2 regions of the Cellvibrio sp. KY-GH-1 genome follow, and region 1 is predicted to be linked to the other one. Evidence: predicted binding sites of a transcription regulator. Region 1 holds the regulator's gene; the other holds the start of a gene.
What was found. The regulator PhoB, encoded in region 1, activates phosphate uptake and scavenging genes when phosphate is short. The targets are predictions, from matches to a motif close to TGTCATAAANNTGTAACA.
Positions count from the first base shown of each region.

Region 2: the regulator PhoB is predicted to act here: its motif matches at 2,425-2,442, upstream of D0C16_RS06825 (inorganic phosphate transporter).

Region 1 is NZ_CP031728.1:4,167,656-4,175,734, reverse strand. Features, by position in the region: gene D0C16_RS17650 (HU family DNA-binding protein) at 1-260, opposite strand, end outside; gene D0C16_RS17645 (chorismate lyase) at 440-1,009, shown strand; gene ubiA (4-hydroxybenzoate octaprenyltransferase) at 1,652-2,485, shown strand; gene D0C16_RS17630 (hypothetical protein) at 2,619-3,710, shown strand; gene phoB (phosphate regulon transcriptional regulator PhoB) at 4,239-4,937, shown strand; gene phoR (phosphate regulon sensor histidine kinase PhoR) at 5,089-6,375, shown strand; gene D0C16_RS17615 (lytic polysaccharide monooxygenase) at 6,685-7,863, shown strand; gene D0C16_RS17610 (sensor histidine kinase) at 8,052-8,079, shown strand, end outside.
Region 2 is NZ_CP031728.1:1,608,218-1,616,296, forward strand. Features, by position in the region: gene D0C16_RS06820 (CPBP family intramembrane glutamic endopeptidase) at 1-608, opposite strand, end outside; gene D0C16_RS06825 (inorganic phosphate transporter) at 851-2,323, opposite strand; gene D0C16_RS06830 (cold-shock protein) at 2,575-2,781, opposite strand; gene D0C16_RS06835 (hypothetical protein) at 3,193-3,930, opposite strand; gene fnr (fumarate/nitrate reduction transcriptional regulator Fnr) at 4,176-4,934, shown strand; gene D0C16_RS06845 (DUF4202 domain-containing protein) at 4,950-5,543, shown strand; gene D0C16_RS06850 (SirB2 family protein) at 5,579-5,956, shown strand; gene D0C16_RS06855 (hypothetical protein) at 6,239-6,757, shown strand; gene D0C16_RS06860 (hypothetical protein) at 6,836-7,174, opposite strand; gene D0C16_RS06865 (rhodanese-related sulfurtransferase) at 7,241-8,079, opposite strand, start outside.

The DNA of each region.
Region 1 (8,079 bases):
TCTTTCAGGGCTTTGCCCGCTTTGAAAGTTACAGTCTTGCTAGCAGCGATCTGAATAGTTGCTCCAGTCTGCGGATTGCGCCCTTCGCGCGCGGCACGCTCGCTAACATTGAAGGTACCGAATCCCAACAAGGCCACAGACTCACCGCGAGCAAGCGCATTGGTAATCTGTTCGATAAAGGCAGAAACCACCAGGTCAGCCTTGTTAACGCCCAAGTCAGTGTTATTTGCCAGAGCTACGACTATATCGGTCTTGTGCATATTTTCTTCTCCTAAATAGTGAATCGCCGGGGGAGTTTACCTGCATTAATCCGCAAGCGGCAGACTTATCTCGATTTTTTACACGGCAAGACAAACGAGCTGATAAACTGCGGCCCGCCTTGAACACTGCAAGTGTTTTTATCCGCCAACCCAACCGCTTTATGACCAGGAGACCGCGATTGCCCCAGGCATATTCCACCCCCGGCTTATTGTGGCGCCCACTCGCACTCTGGCCGCGCGCGATTCGTCCGCCCTTGGCATTGCAACACTGGTTAACCGACCCAGGCTCCCTAACTGCGCGCCTGATCAAAAAAAGCACTGGCAAGTTTGAGGTGGAGATAGTTCGTCAGTTTATTGGCCGCGCCAGCCGAAATGAATGTGAGGTGTTGGCGATACGGATGAGTGACCTGGTAATGATTCGCGAGGTAATCCTCAAAGGTAACAACCAGCCCTGGGTGTTTGCGCGCAGCCTCCTGCCACTCGCTAGCCTTACCGGTGAACTGCGTCATCTGCGCAAACAGCGTACTCGCCCATTGGGTGCATTTTTGTTTAGCCAGTCGCATTTAGTACGCAGTCCAATTGCGGTTGCGGCCATCCAGCGCAATCATTGCTATGTGCCGTCAACACTGGCGGAGTCAGAGTTACTTTGGGGGCGCCGCTCGATTTTTTCCCTGCATGGCAAGCATCTGCTGGTGAGTGAGGTTTTCCTGCCGGATTTTGTCGCCAGCCTCGCATTGGAACAGGCATAATCACCCGCCAACCAGGTATTCCAATAACAAGTCACAGGCGTTTTGGCAATGACAACCCCTAGCGACAAGCCCGCAAACCCTGCCGTAACCCCAGCGGCAACACCTGCACCGGCAGAACCCGGCCCGGCACCGGCTAAACCGGTCATGCGCAAAAAGCCGACCCCCAAACCAGAAACGGAAGCGCCTGTGGCCAATACCGGCCAACAGACTGCGCCAAAAGTAAAGGCCCCGGCTGTAAAAAAGGCAATGCCAACCACAGCACCCGCAACACCAAAGAAGACAGCTACGGAGCAAGTTCCCAGCGGCAATAGCACACAAGAAGCAGCAAGCCCGGTCGCTGAAACCTCCGCTAAACCTGCGACCAAGTCCGCACCGAAAAAGTCAGCGACAGCAACTAAACCCCAGACTCAAACGCCCACAGCTCCAGCTCCAGCTCCAGCTCCAGCTCCAGCTCCAGCTCCAGCTCCAGCTCCAGCTCCAGCTCCAGCTCCAGCTCCAGCTCCAGCTCCAGCTCCAGCTCCAGCTCCAGCTCCAGCTAACAGGAATCATGCAGCGAAAATCCTTAAAAATGCAGAAAAATTGCTAGAAAAAACGCCATCCAGTAATTTCATCTTGCAAAAGGCACCGCACTACTGGCGCTTGATGCGTATGGATCGCCCGATTGGCACCTTATTATTGCTATGGCCAACGCTCTGGGCACTGTGGCTGGCAGCCAAAGGCGTTCCCAGCATCAAGAATCTTGTGATTTTCGTATTGGGCGTGATTGTGATGCGCGCCGCTGGCTGTGTGATTAACGATTTCGCCGATCGCAAAATCGACGGCAAGGTCGCGCGCACCAAAGAACGACCACTGGCGACAGGTGCTGTCTCGAGCAAAGAAGCGATCGTCCTGTTTATAGCACTTTGCCTGACCGCCTTTGGCCTAGTCCTCATGACCGACGCGCTAACCATCAAACTCTCCGTTGGCGGCTTGGCACTGGCATTTTGTTACCCCTTTATGAAACGTCACACTCACCTACCACAGGTAGTTTTGGGCGCCGCGTTCGCTTGGGGAATTCCCATGGCCTATGCCGCAGAAGCCGGTGAACTCAACCGCCATATGTGGGTGATTTATCTGGCCGTCGTACTCTGGACCGTCGCCTACGACACCTTCTACGCCATGGTAGATAGGGATGACGACATGAAAATTGGAGTGAAATCCACCGCCATTTTGTTTGGCGAACAAGATCGCCTAATCACCGGTGCCTTGCAGCTACTAACCATTTACGCACTGGTATTGGTGGGCAATCGCTTTGAATTGGGCGGCCTCTACTACCTTGGGCTGGTAGTAGCGGGCGGATTGTTCGCCTATCAACAGTGGCTAATCCGCTTTCGCGCCCGCGACGCCTGCTTTAACGCCTTCCTCAATAATAACTGGGTGGGGATGGCGATTTTTGTGGGGTTAGCTGCCGACTTAGCCGTGGGTAAATCTTCATAATTCAGGCATATGTTGGAGCTCAAGCTCACTATATAATCGCCGCCCAACCTCAACCCAGGTTTTTTTGTGGCAAGGAACACCGCACAGGGATTATTGCTGCAAAAGGACTATCGCCTATCAGGAGATAAACTCAATGAAATACCTTAATGTCATCGCGAGTAGCTTGCTAGCTTTGGTTATTGCTGCACCTGTCAGTGCATCAGAACCGGCTCATCCGACCGGCAAGGATGTGAGTAGCATCAGCAAATCGGTAAAGTCCTCCAAATCTTCAAAGTCCGCCAAATCATCAAAATCTTCAAAGTCGTCCAAATCATCGAAGACTTCCTCCAGCACCAGCTTTTCATCTACCTCCAGTGTCAGCTCAACATCCAGTGTCGCTGCTTGCCCGTTGATAAGTGGACTGGATAACACTCCGACAGAACTGGGGCTTAGTGTGGCAGCTGGCAACCGAGTCTACTTGTCCCTCCAGGTGCAAAACGCGGATCTTGGTTGGCAATTTCCGGAAGTCCAGCTGAATAACGCCTATGTAACTTTGGTAAGCACTAATGGCTCAACGTTTATCTATGAAGTTTTGGCACTGGAAAACCTGCCCTCAACCAGCCTGACGTCGATCTACCTTAACTACCAACAACTGAACGCCAACCTGAACGTAACGCGCACCATCGGTATTTACGAGACTATTACTAGTGCAGTAAACGGGGCCAACCCGCTGGCAACCACCCTGACTACGTTGGTCGATACCGCTAGTTGTAACGGTAACTCGTCATCAACCACTAACAGCAGTTCAACAGCGACGCAAAGCTCAGGAGCTACAACCTCAAGCGCGAGTTCATCCAGCCCTACAGTTGTTTGCGAAACTCAGGCAGGTGTTGACAAGGGTACTGCCAGCCTTGGTTTCGGTGTACTACAGGGACAAAACGTCTTTCTGAGCCTGCAGTTGCGCAACGCGAATTACATCTCAACCATCCAGATCAGTCTGCCCGAGGCCGATGTCGTGGAAGTGTTTAATAGCGGCGGCAAGCGAATTTTCCAGGTCAGTGCTCTGCAAAATATCCCGGCAGTCGCCAATTTCCAGCTGAATTACGGATTTCAGCAAACAATTGCCAATCAAAACGTATGGCGTGATGTCGCTATTCACGACACCATTACCGGAGCCATCAACGGTATTTTCCCACTCAGCACATCTTCCAGCCTGCTGGTGGATGCGGCTAGTTGCGTCCAATAATATTCCCGATTAAGGGAATATTATTCCTGCATGATAGTTACTTTAACAATCAAGCAGGCCAGCGATAAAACGCCCTTGTGGCGCATTTTTTAATGTTAACGTTAAAGTATGCGCCACTCGGTCAACCCTCTCGATAATACTCACCGAGCAGCACGTTTTGCGGCTTCATCTACCAATTCGATAAGCGTTAGCACCGATTGCCGATGCAGGTATCGCAGTTTCACGCGGTGCAGCCATCTATGACGCTATTAGCGATCAACGGAAACCTCCGATTGACGCCCTCCTGTGACATTATCGAAGGTCATACTTGGTAACAAAATACATCGCCTAAACACACTAACGAACAATACAGGTTTGGCGGAGCGTTTGCCCCTTAGAACAGCGTTCATAAAGATCTTACGTGCTATATTTCCCCCAAATATCCTGCACACTGTCATAAATGTGTAACACTGAACTTATTTAATAAGCTGCAATATTAGCTTCATAAATACCGAAGCTTCCCGTGGTTTACTCAGGCAGAGCACCTTTATGACTGGTCGCAAAATTCTGATCGTTGATGATGAATCCGCTATTCGCGATATGTTGCGCGTGGCACTGGAGATGGCTGAGTATCAAGTCATGGAGGCGAGCAATGCGCAGGATGCTCACGGCCTGATCATTGATGAAAAGCCTGACTTAATCCTGCTCGACTGGATGATGCCCGGCACCAGCGGTATCGAATTGGCGCGCCGGTTGAAGCGCGATGAGGTGACCTCGGCAACTCCGATCATCATGCTGACCGCCAAAGGTGAAGAGGACAACAAAATTCAGGGCCTGGAAGTGGGCGCTGACGATTACATCACCAAACCCTTTTCCCCGCGTGAGCTGGTCGCGCGCTTGAAGGCAGTATTGCGCCGCGCCGATCCGCAAATCAATTCCGCCCCCATTACCGTTCAGGGCTTGTGTCTGGACCCCGCCAGCCACCGCGTGACCATCAATGATCAGTCGGTCGATATGGGCCCCACCGAATATCGGCTGCTGGAATTTTTCCTCACTCACCAGGAACGGGCTTATACTCGCAGCCAATTACTGGATCATGTGTGGGGCGGCAATGTTTATGTGGAAGAGCGGACGGTAGATGTGCATATTCGCCGCCTGCGCAAAGCTCTGACCATAGACGGCCATGAAGACTTGATCCAGACCGTACGCGGTACCGGTTACCGTTTCTCCACTCGCATTGAAGCCTGATTTCACTCTGCGGTGAGTATCCGGAGGTAGAAACCTCTGCAAGACCATCGGAGACAGGGACGTCGACGATGAGCCCCCATGGATGGGTTCACGGCGTGTCTTGCAGAGGTTTCTACCTCCGGATACGGATTAAGAACTAAGAGGCTCCCCCTTGCTTAAAGGTTTCAGTACCGAACTCCAACGTATTCTGGTCATCCTCGTTGTCTGCAGCGTGATTGGCTTTTTTAGCGACCATTATGCGCTTTGGATGCTATTTGGCTGTGCGATTTATATTCTCTGGATGCTCTGGCAGATGCGCCGTCTCAACCAATGGCTGGTGCGTCAGGAGAGCGAACACCCGCCCGAAGCCAGCGGTATCTGGGGCCAGATCTTCGACAATATCTACCAATTACAACGCGACCAGCGGCTGGAAAAAGAAAACCTGCAAGCGGTGATTAAACGCATTCAGGAAATCAGCTCTGCACTAAAAGATGGCCTGGTAATTCTGGATGCGCGCGGCCATCTGGATTTCTGGAACCCGGCCGCACACCGAATGCTGGCGCTCAGCACCAAAGACCAGGGGCAATCGGTCATCAACTTTATCCGCCACCCCAAATTCGTGACCTACTTTGAAGAAGGCAACTACGAGGAACCACTGGAACTGCCGTCCTCGCGCTTCGCGTCCAAACAGCTGCAATTCCAGATCACCCTGTTTGGCAAGAATGAACGGTTAATTGTAATTCGCGACGTAACACAGCTGCATAACCTGGAAAAAATGCGCCAGGACTTCATTGCCAACGTCTCCCACGAACTGCGTACACCGCTGACGGTTATCAACGGCTATGTAGAAACCCTGGTGGATAACAACACTACACCTACGTGGATTAAGCCGTTGCAGCAAATGTTGCAGCAATCCAAGCGCATGTCGCTATTGATTAATGATTTGCTGGTGTTATCCAAACTGGAAACCACTGAAGCCGGCCACAACCACAAGCCAATCAATATCGAACAGCTACTCGCGATTGTAAAAAGCGAAGCCGAAGTGTTGAGTAAAGAAAAGGAACAGCAGCTCACGCTCATCTGCAACAACACCACCAAGCCCTTGCAGTTACCTGGAAATGAAAAGGAATTACACAGCGCCTTTTCCAACCTGGTTATCAACGCGGTAAAGTACACGCCCAACGAAGGGCGTATTAGTCTTTTGTTATGGCAGGATCAGAAACATTTTTACTTTTCCGTCAGCGATAACGGGCCAGGTATAGAAGCTCAACACATCCCACGCCTTACCGAGCGCTTCTACCGCGTCGATGCCAGCCGCAACAGCAGCACGGGCGGTACTGGTTTGGGATTGGCAATCGTGAAGCATGTACTAATGCGCCACGATGCTGAATTGCAAATCACCAGCGAACCGGGCCGGGGCAGTACCTTTACCTGCATATTTCCTCTACCGCAAAAGTAACCCTTCGTGATATCAGCTCGCTTGGCAGAAAAGTGACAACCTTGTCAATTTTTCTGCTTTCCCACCAAAAGTCGAACTTGACTGGCACTTAAAGCCGGAATTGCTTCGCAAATTCGCACTTAATGACAAAACTATTACCCTATTGACTTAAAGTCGGACCGGATAAAACAACGTTGTCATTTTAGACTCGATCCCCATGCAATGATCCTGACGCCAAGTGCGCAGGGAACTGCATGAGTTAAATAACAAGCGATTACCCTAAGGTTCGCACTGGTTTATGACCAATCTAAATTACCCAGGAGATTGAGAGTGAAAAAGACAATAAAAACTTGCGGTATTGCCGCTGTAGTAATGGGTTCACTGCTGGCTGCAGGCCAGGCATTTGCCCACGGATATGTATCTTCTCCAAAATCACGTTACATCCAATGTGCTGAGAACGGTATTGAAAACCCAACCCATCCAGCCTGTATCGCCGCAAAAGCAGCCGGCAACGCGGGTCTTTACACCCCACAGGAGGTTGCTGTGGGCGGCGTTAAAGACAACCACGAGTTCTTCATTCCTGATGGTCGTCTCTGCTCTGCCAACCGCTCCAACCTGTTTGGTATGGACCTGGCGCGTACGGACTGGCCAGCAACCAACGTAGTACCTGGCCCACGTACCTTTACCTGGACCAACACTGCGGCGCACAAAACCTGGTATTTCCGTTATTACATTACCAAAGAAGGCTATAACCACAGCCAACCGCTGCGCTGGAGCGATCTGGAGTTGATCCACGACTCAGGCAAAGCGGATCAGGAAGCTGTTTCCAACCATGTGGTTAACCTGCCACAACGTACCGGTCGCCACATTGTGTACTCAATCTGGCAACGCGACTGGGAGCGCGATGCAGCGGAAGGTTTCTATCAATGTATTGACGTTAACTTCGGCGGCACGACAACTTCCTCTGTTGCTAGCACCAGCTCATCGGTAAAAAGCTCTGCAGCACCATCATCAGTTGCTTCTTCGGTGGCCAGTTCAGTTGCCTCCAGCGTTTCCAACAATACTTGCGCCAGCTTGCCTGTGTGGAATGCGCAAACCGCGTACACCAACCCGCAACAAGTGCAGTACAACGGAAATCGCTACCAGGCTAACTACTGGACCCAAAACAACAACCCAGCGACCAACTCGGGTCAATACGCTCATTGGTTAGACTTGGGCGCTTGTACCGGCAGCCCGACTTCATCGTCTGTTGCTTCCAGCGCAGTGGTAGTTTCTTCTAGCAAGTCCAGCGTCGCTGTTAGCTCAGTCGCCTCTTCTACTGCTACTGGCAGCTGTACTTCGCCTGCTTACGTAAACGGCAGCAGCTACGCCAATGGCGCTAAAGTACAAAACGCAGGTAGCGAATATCAATGTACCGTTTCAGGCTGGTGTACTGTGGGCGGCCCATACGCTCCAGGTACCGGTTGGGCATGGCAAAATGCCTGGTCATTGGTACGTGCGTGTAACTAATCTACGCGCGCGCAAATTTCCCTCGAACAATCCTGCAAGTTAGTTCGAGGCGAAACGAAAACGGCAATCCAACTGGATTGCCGTTTTGCTTTTCTGATTAAAAAAACGCACAAGGTGATGACAAATATCCTGTTCATAAGCAGACGATTTAGGGCTTAAGATAGTCAGCTCAAAACAGGATGCGCCCAATGAGCAATGACAAACATCTGCCAATGT
Region 2 (8,079 bases), 2.6 Mb from region 1:
AACATCAACACAAACCAAAGTGCGCCTGAGAGCGGCAAATAAGTTAACCCGCTTTCGGTTTTGATAATACCGTGATGCACCTGGTGAATAAGTGCGAACAGTGTGCATTCTATAACCGTACTGGTATTGATACTGAAAGTTTGCTCCAGTGTTTTTTGCAGTTGGCCGCGATAAAAAATTTCCTCGCCTATGGGGCTGAACAACATCGCCGGAATAGTAAAAATCAAGCTAAGCATCCAGAAGGACATGGCAGATGTATCCATCATTGCCTTATAACTATTGCCGATATTTACAAACCAATTATCCACCGCCTTGCCAAACAACAAATAACCGAGCGCAAAGCATAGAAGCGCAGCACCAGTTCCCGTTACTATTGCCAATATGTAACGCGATGCCATATCGGGCCGCTGCAATCCAATTTGGCGACGACCATTTGCAGTCAATAGCGCCCAGGGCAATATTGCCATAACACAAAAACTGAGCGGCAACACCCAGCGCAATGAAGACGGCCCCAACACACCTAACGCACGTACAGCACTGAAGCCAATCACTAACGCTCCCATAATAATGAGCGAGACACTGGGCGAAATAAACTTTTTATACAACATAAAATCCCTTATCAATGAATAAATTGCCAGTAAATCCGGCGTGACGATGGTTGGAAAATTCTGGATTCAACCAATAAGCGGAGGGCCGGTTAAGGCTATTTATATTCAAAGCCACAGACAATAGCTAAAGGATATTTTTTACGCAGGAAACAGGAAAGTTGGAGCGGGACTTTTTGGAGAGAGAGGGAGAAGCGCGCTATGTAAACCACACACTGCGCGCTTGAACATCACCTGGAAAAAGGTTAACCAATAAACAAGGTACCAAGGTAAAACAAACCACCAGACAAACAAATAGTTGCTGGCAAGGTAAATACCCAAGCGAGCAATATGGTTTTCACAGTACTGAACTGCAAGCCGGATTTGTTGGCCACCATGGTGCCGGCTACAGCCGAGGACAGAACGTGCGTGGTAGACACTGGCATACCGGTCACACTCGCCACACCGATCGCGGTTGCCGCGGTAATTTGTGCGGCCATGCCTTGCGAATAGGTCATACTGCTTTTGCCGATTTTCTCACCAACGGTAAATACAATCCGCTTCCAACCCATCATAGTGCCCAGACCAAGCGCCAAAGCAACCGCAATGATTACCCAGAAAGGCGCGTATTCAGTAGTCGCCGTCAGGTCTTTGCGCAGACTATCCAAATCGGATTTCTCTTTGCTGTTAAAACCGTCGAGTTTAGATACTTTTTTCGCCGCATCATCAATACACAACAACAACCGGCGAATGTTACGGCGTTCGCTCAATTCCAGATCACGGTATTGAGTCATACCCTGCATTTCAGTGATCAGCGCATTAATCACCAACATGCTTTCTTTGGCATTACATTTAAAGGTTTCCGGCAAAACAGCATTAGCAGATGCATTGACATCAACCACTGAACTTACCTTGGCTTCGTGCTCTTTATAGAAAGTTTGCAAATGCACTGCCGCATCGCGGGTGCGTTCAACTTGATATTTGCTGCTATCAAGATTCAACACAAATTGCGCGGGCGCCAAACCAATCAGCACCAACATAATCAAGCCAATACCTTTTTGACCATCGTTGGAGCCGTGCACAAAACTAACGCCCATGGCAGACGCCACCAGAGTCACACGCGTCCAGAATGGCGGGTGTTTTTTGCCATCGATTTGCTCGCGCTCTTGTGGGGTTTTATGAATTTTTGGACCAGTGAATACTTTCTTCAACAGCAGTAATACCAGCGCCGCCACACTAAAACCCACCAGCGGGGAGATCAGCAAGGACAGCATAATATCGATGGCTTTTTTAACATTCACACCTTCGCTGATTGGAATCTCGGAAATCAGCGCATTCGCCAAACATACCCCCAGCAGGGAGCCAATCAGGGTATGCGAACTGGACGCGGGAATACCGAAATACCAGGTACCCAGATTCCACACAATGGCAGCAGCCAGCAGGGAAAATACCAACACCATGCCGCGTACCGAGGTGATATTTAGCAGCATATCCACCGGCAGCAGGTGCACTATCGCGTAGGCTACCCCCAGCCCACCCAACATCACGCCCAGAAAGTTGAAAATACCCGAGGCAATTACTGCGAGGTGAGGATTCATTGCTTTGGTATAGATGACAGTCGCTACCGCGTTGGCAGTATCGTGAAAGCCATTAATAAATTCATAGGCAAGAACGAAGACGAGTGCCAAAAAGAGGCTGGCGCCCATGAAAAAACCGAGCCCGGTGAACATTTCTAACATAGGTTATCCGCTTGACTGAGAAGATCGATTTTAATACCACCCTCTCCTTGTGGTTTTACCACCCCATTGCGTCGGCGTTTACCGCCGCAAGGCGCGCGCATTATGAAGTTTTTGTGACAGTAAATCGACCTTTTAGCGATCATTTGAGGCAAAAAACACAGCATCTACCTCCAGCCGTAAGGCAATAAAAAAGCCGCCTCGATCGCTCGGGCGGCTTTTTTGTAATCGCATCCGAAACGGATGGCTAGCAATTACAGACCAACAACGTTCTCGGCTTGCGGGCCTTTTTGGCCTGGCTTAACGTCAAACTCTACTTTTTGGCCTTCAGCCAGGGTTTTGAAACCTGAGCCAGTGATAGCGCTGTAGTGAACGAATACGTCTTGACCTGCTTCGCTCGCGATGAAACCGAAACCTTTAGACTCATTGAACCACTTAACGGTGCCAGTACTTCTAGCCATGATAAAAACCTCGATGCTCTATACAAAATAATAAAATGAATACCCCAAGAGGAGCTTAGGCTGGCGAATTCAGATGTTACTTATGAAGAACAATACGAGGTACTAATAGATCTACTGCTAGAACAACGGATAGGACTTACCATAAATAATGCTGCAGAAGGGCCAGCTAAACCGCACTATATTCCGCCCCATTCATGATGTAAAGATTTAATTTGGGCCCTAAAAATCCACTTTTGGCTATAAGGCGCAAACCGCTGCGGCAATTTGTCACTCCCATTATTGCCGGGGAAAACGCTAGTATTCGGGACATCGCCAACCGCGATTAAATGCAGTCGGCGAGCGTCACTTTCACTTAACCGGAACCCCCGGTTAATCTCCCTGGGGCTGGATTCCAGCCCATTTTTCCAAGGACTAAGAGCGCAACTCCAATGCCGCCAATTTGACCCATTTTCCGTGGAGCTCGTTGTAATGACTTCCGGACGTTTTTGCCTTTGCCAAAATTGCCTCGAATACCTGCAGCGCTCTTTCCATTTGGCCGAGCTTCTTTGACAACCTGGCGAAATGATAACTCGCCTCAGCGCCGGGATAGTATGAATCCAGAACCTCGTATTCATGCAGAGCGGCATAATCATCCCCCAATGCCTCCAAGGCTCGAGCATAGAGCAAATGCGCATCCGGGTTTTTATAGTCCGGATTTCTAGCGATTAATTCATCCAATAAATCTTTCACTTTTGCGTATTCAGCCAAACCAAACTCAGCCTGAGCTAGCCCATACATAAACAACGGATCAAATTCATGAATTCCTTTTCGGCAATCCCGATACAGAATAGCGGCTTCCGAATATTGTTGTTTGATCAACAACTCTTGAGCGAGGCGCGAAGCATTTTCTGTTGTTTTTGCGGCCTGGTAGTTTTGCGCAGCACTATTTAAATCCCGATCTGGATTTACCAACTCTTGAACCTTTCTCATGGTCTTTCGTCCAGATCTGGTTCCGGCAAAATCTGGCAGCAACTCCAGCACCAAATAGGCTATAGAACCCGCAACAGGCAATATCATTACCAGCCAAATCCAAGTGCGAGGACGCCCCGTCTTCAGAATATGAATCACCAGCGCAACCTGGATTAATAAGGATAAAACCACTATAGGCATATTATTGCTCCCTTTTTTGCTGTTTATTTTCCACGCAATCAGGCTAAAACTGCGCTTCACACTGCCGCCTAAATGCCAGCGGCAAACTATAGTGCTTTCACCTATTCAGAGAAAGAGTAACTAATAACTATTTATACGTCAGGATAAGGGCAAACTTCGGCTTTACCCTACCCGGCAAAGCTGCAACAATCTCATCCGACACAACATTTATCCCTGCCCGCGAATTCGCGTGAGGTTGTCACTTTATGACAGTTAACCAGTCAATCGTAAAATCCCAGGACTCCAGCTGCCCGCACGATAAACGCGTGAGCTGCGGCAATTGCCGACTCAACACCATATGCTTACCAATCAGTTTGCATATTGATGACATAGATAAGCTCAACAACATAGTGCAGCGCGGCAAGCCATTGCAGCGCGGTGATTATTTGTATCGCGCCAACGATCCGTTTGATTCAGTGTACGCCATTCGCTCTGGCGCGGTAAAAGCCATGACGCTAAGTGACAACGGCGAAGAACAGGTCACAGGATTTTATCTGCCGGGCGAAGTCGTGGGTATGGATGGCATTGCCGACAATCGCTATACCAACTCCGTAATTGCGCTGGAAACAGCATCAGTCTGCGAAATTCCATTTAATCGTATGGAAGAACTCAGCCTACAGATCCCCAATTTGCAGCGGCATTTTTTCCAGCTGATGAGCCGTGAAATTACCCAAGATCAGCAGATTATTACCCTGCTGAGCAAAAGCAGCGCCGAAGAGCGTATTGCTGCATTACTGCTCAGCATTTCCAGCCGCAACAGCCGCCGCCAATTATCAGCCACTGCCTTTCGGTTGCCGATGTCGCGCACTGATATCGGCAACTATTTAGGTTTAACCATAGAAACGGTCAGCCGTATTTTTACTCGCCTGCAAAAGCAGGAAGTTATCCATGTCGATAAAAAAGAAGTCGCAATCACCAACATGGAACAACTGCGCAATATCGCCAATGGCGACACCGATTGCTAATCCAGAGACCTCAATATGATTGATTTAACTCGCCTTAACTCCACTCTGGCGGCATTTGATGCTGCCAATCTGGAAGACCCTAATCTTGAACAGGTGGATGGACGTTCAGTTGCTAAAGAATGGATCTATGCCCAGCGCATGAGCGCCCAGCTGCATAAATTTTGCGAGGCGCCTTCAGAAGCATTGCAATTAGCAACGCGCAGTCAGCATATATGCCGATGGAAAATCCCCCGTAGCGACTACCCTATGGATCGTAGTGGTTACAAAAAGTGGCGTTTGGATTTGGCGCAGTTACACGGCGACATCGCCGGTGACATTATGGCGACACAGGGCTACGACGAAAATATGATTGCGCGAGTAAAAGATCTACTCCTCAAGCGCAGTTTAAAACGCGATGACGAAGTACAAGCATTGGAAGACGTTGTGTGCCTGGTCTTTATCGAGTTTTATCTGGAAGATTTTGCCAGCAAGCACGACGAAGAAAAGCTAATCGATATTATTCGCAAAACCTGGAACAAAATGTCCACCAAAGGCCATGAGGCCGCACTTCAACTGCCATTGTCTTCCGCCATGTTGGCGCTGGTCACCAAAGCACTGAGCCCAGATTAAGGTTTTATCAACCATCCCTATAAAAGGAACGCACCGTGTACCTAGCCTTAAAACATTTGCACCTGACTTTTGTGACGCTCTCATTAATTTTCTTTGTATTGCGCGGCATTTGGTTGTTTCTCAACTCCAGCCTGCTCGCAAAAAAATGGGCGAAAATTTTACCGCACGTTATTAGCACCCTGCTACTTCTGAGCGGTGTTGTGCTAGCCGTACACTTGGGATTGTCACCCGGCAGCCAACCTTGGTTGCTGGCAAAAATAATCGCTCTGGTCGTTTATATCGGTTTGGGAGTAGCAACGTTCAAGGTTTCCAACAGCAACCTCAGCAAAACCTTATGGGTTAGCGCCCTGGTCGTATTTGCCTATATGGTTAGCGTTGCTATCACTAAAAATCCGTTGGGATTTTTGGGATAACCTTCGCGCGGAGTGATAATGTCACTCCGCATTCCCTCCATCTTTTCCGCACTATCGCTACTATCTAGCAAATAGATCCCTCGCCCCTCGGAACCCGGTGTCACTGTGTTAAGCGTATAAAAATGGTACTGACACCATTGGTAGCAGTTTGCCTGCAAAGCAGAAACCAATGGCTATAATCAAGTTCAAGGTTATTTACAATGCTTGACGTATCTTTAAAAGTGATCTATATCACACACCAGTTGTTCACCTTTCACATAACTTTAATAACGGGCGAGCCCTATGAAAAAAATATTATTGACCATCACCCTGTTAACACTTTCGCAATTCAGCCTTGCGTGTGACGAAGCCTGCAAAAAGACCAAAGCGGAAACCGCCAATAACCTTAAGTTCGCCACTTACCTGACTGCCAAGTATTGTCAACAAACCAGTAATGACTTTCTGATCCAAGGTAAAAAGAGCCTACAAACTTATCGCGAAAAGCAATTGCCGACTGCACATAGAGGCGGGGCAAAAAACATTAGAAATTTCGTATTGCAGCGCAAAGACTGGTTGCTGGAGTGCGATAAATACCTGCAACTCACCGAGCAAGGTCGGGTATTTCGCGATAAAGAGAGTACCGACAAAATTCTTGGCGCTATGACGGCAACCGCAGATGAATTGGAAAAAATTATGAAGCGCCCTAAAAATGATGCTGAAGTGCTCGATCTGATAACAGCACCAGCGGGGCAAAAGTTTGATGAACTCTTTAAATTAGTCGACGGTCACTATCTGGAACTGCAACGACGCGGGCTGCTCTAGATCACTAATCGGCTGCGATAAAAAAACGGCGCATCGGGCGCCGCTTTTCATTTCCCAAGTAACTTAGGAGTTCTTTTTCTAGGAATTCTTTTTCAGTGATAGCACAGAACGCTGTGGTTTATCCGGGCGATCAGCAAAACGCTTGGCCAACTCTTCTCTTGCTTTAATGGCTTCTGATTTGGCGTCCTGAGCCGGGCTTGATTGCCAGGACTTGGGCGTTGATCCCCCTGCTTTAGCCAGGAACTCCAACCCCGAGCGTAACAATCGCGCCTGGTCCACAAAGCTGATCCCCTCAGGAAACTTTCCGGGGTAAACCTCTGAAGGATCTTTTGGATTGCCCTCAATACGAATGGTAAAACCACTGGCATGAGTTGCTGCGCCAGCGGCTACATCTGCTGTCCAATCTTCAAAATTCATAGATACCACTTACATCTCATCAATGAAGGCGACATTAAAACATATAGTAATTGTGTGACAAAATAGTTAAACACTATTTCCTGCAGAAACGGCTGCCATATTTGCTGCTTCCAGTGAAATTCGGCGCTGTTCTTCGCGTAGCTCACGCTTTTGTGCCGCGCGCAACTGGCGCTCAGGTGGGAGCGCACCTATATGAGTTTCATTGCGTTCTTTTGCCAACTCAATTTGTTTTTGTCGCTCAGCAAAACGAACTTTTTGATCATCTGAAAGCTTGTCGTAACAGCGCGGGCAGCAAACTCCCACCATGTACAAGGGCGACAGCTTATCCTCTTCGGTAATGGGAAAACGGCAGCCATGACACTGATCGTAGATACCCTTTTGCAGTTTGTGATTTACCGCTACACGGTTGTCAAAAACAAAACACTCGCCCCGCCATAAGCTTTGCTCTTCCGGCACTTCCTCCAGATATTTAAGAATCCCACCTTCCAAGTGGTAAACCTCTTCAAACCCCTGTTCTTTCAAGTAAGCAGTCGATTTTTCGCAACGAATACCGCCCGTACAAAACATCGCCACCTTTTTATGTTTGGCAGGATCGAGGTTATCCGCCACGTAGGCAGGAAATTCACGAAAGGTTTCAGTTTTCGGGTCGATCGCACGCTCAAAGGTACCTATTTCGTATTCATAAGAGTTTCGGGTATCAATAACTACCACATCGGGGTCACTAATCAATGCATTCCAATTTTGTGGTTTAACGTAGGTCCCCACAATCTTCTGTGGATCTATGCCGCTAACCCCCATGGTTACAATCTCTTTTTTCAGTTTGACCTTCATCCGATAGAAAGGCTGCTCCTCATAAAAAGACTCTTTATAGCTGAGCCCCTCAAAGCGGCCATCTGCTTTAAGGA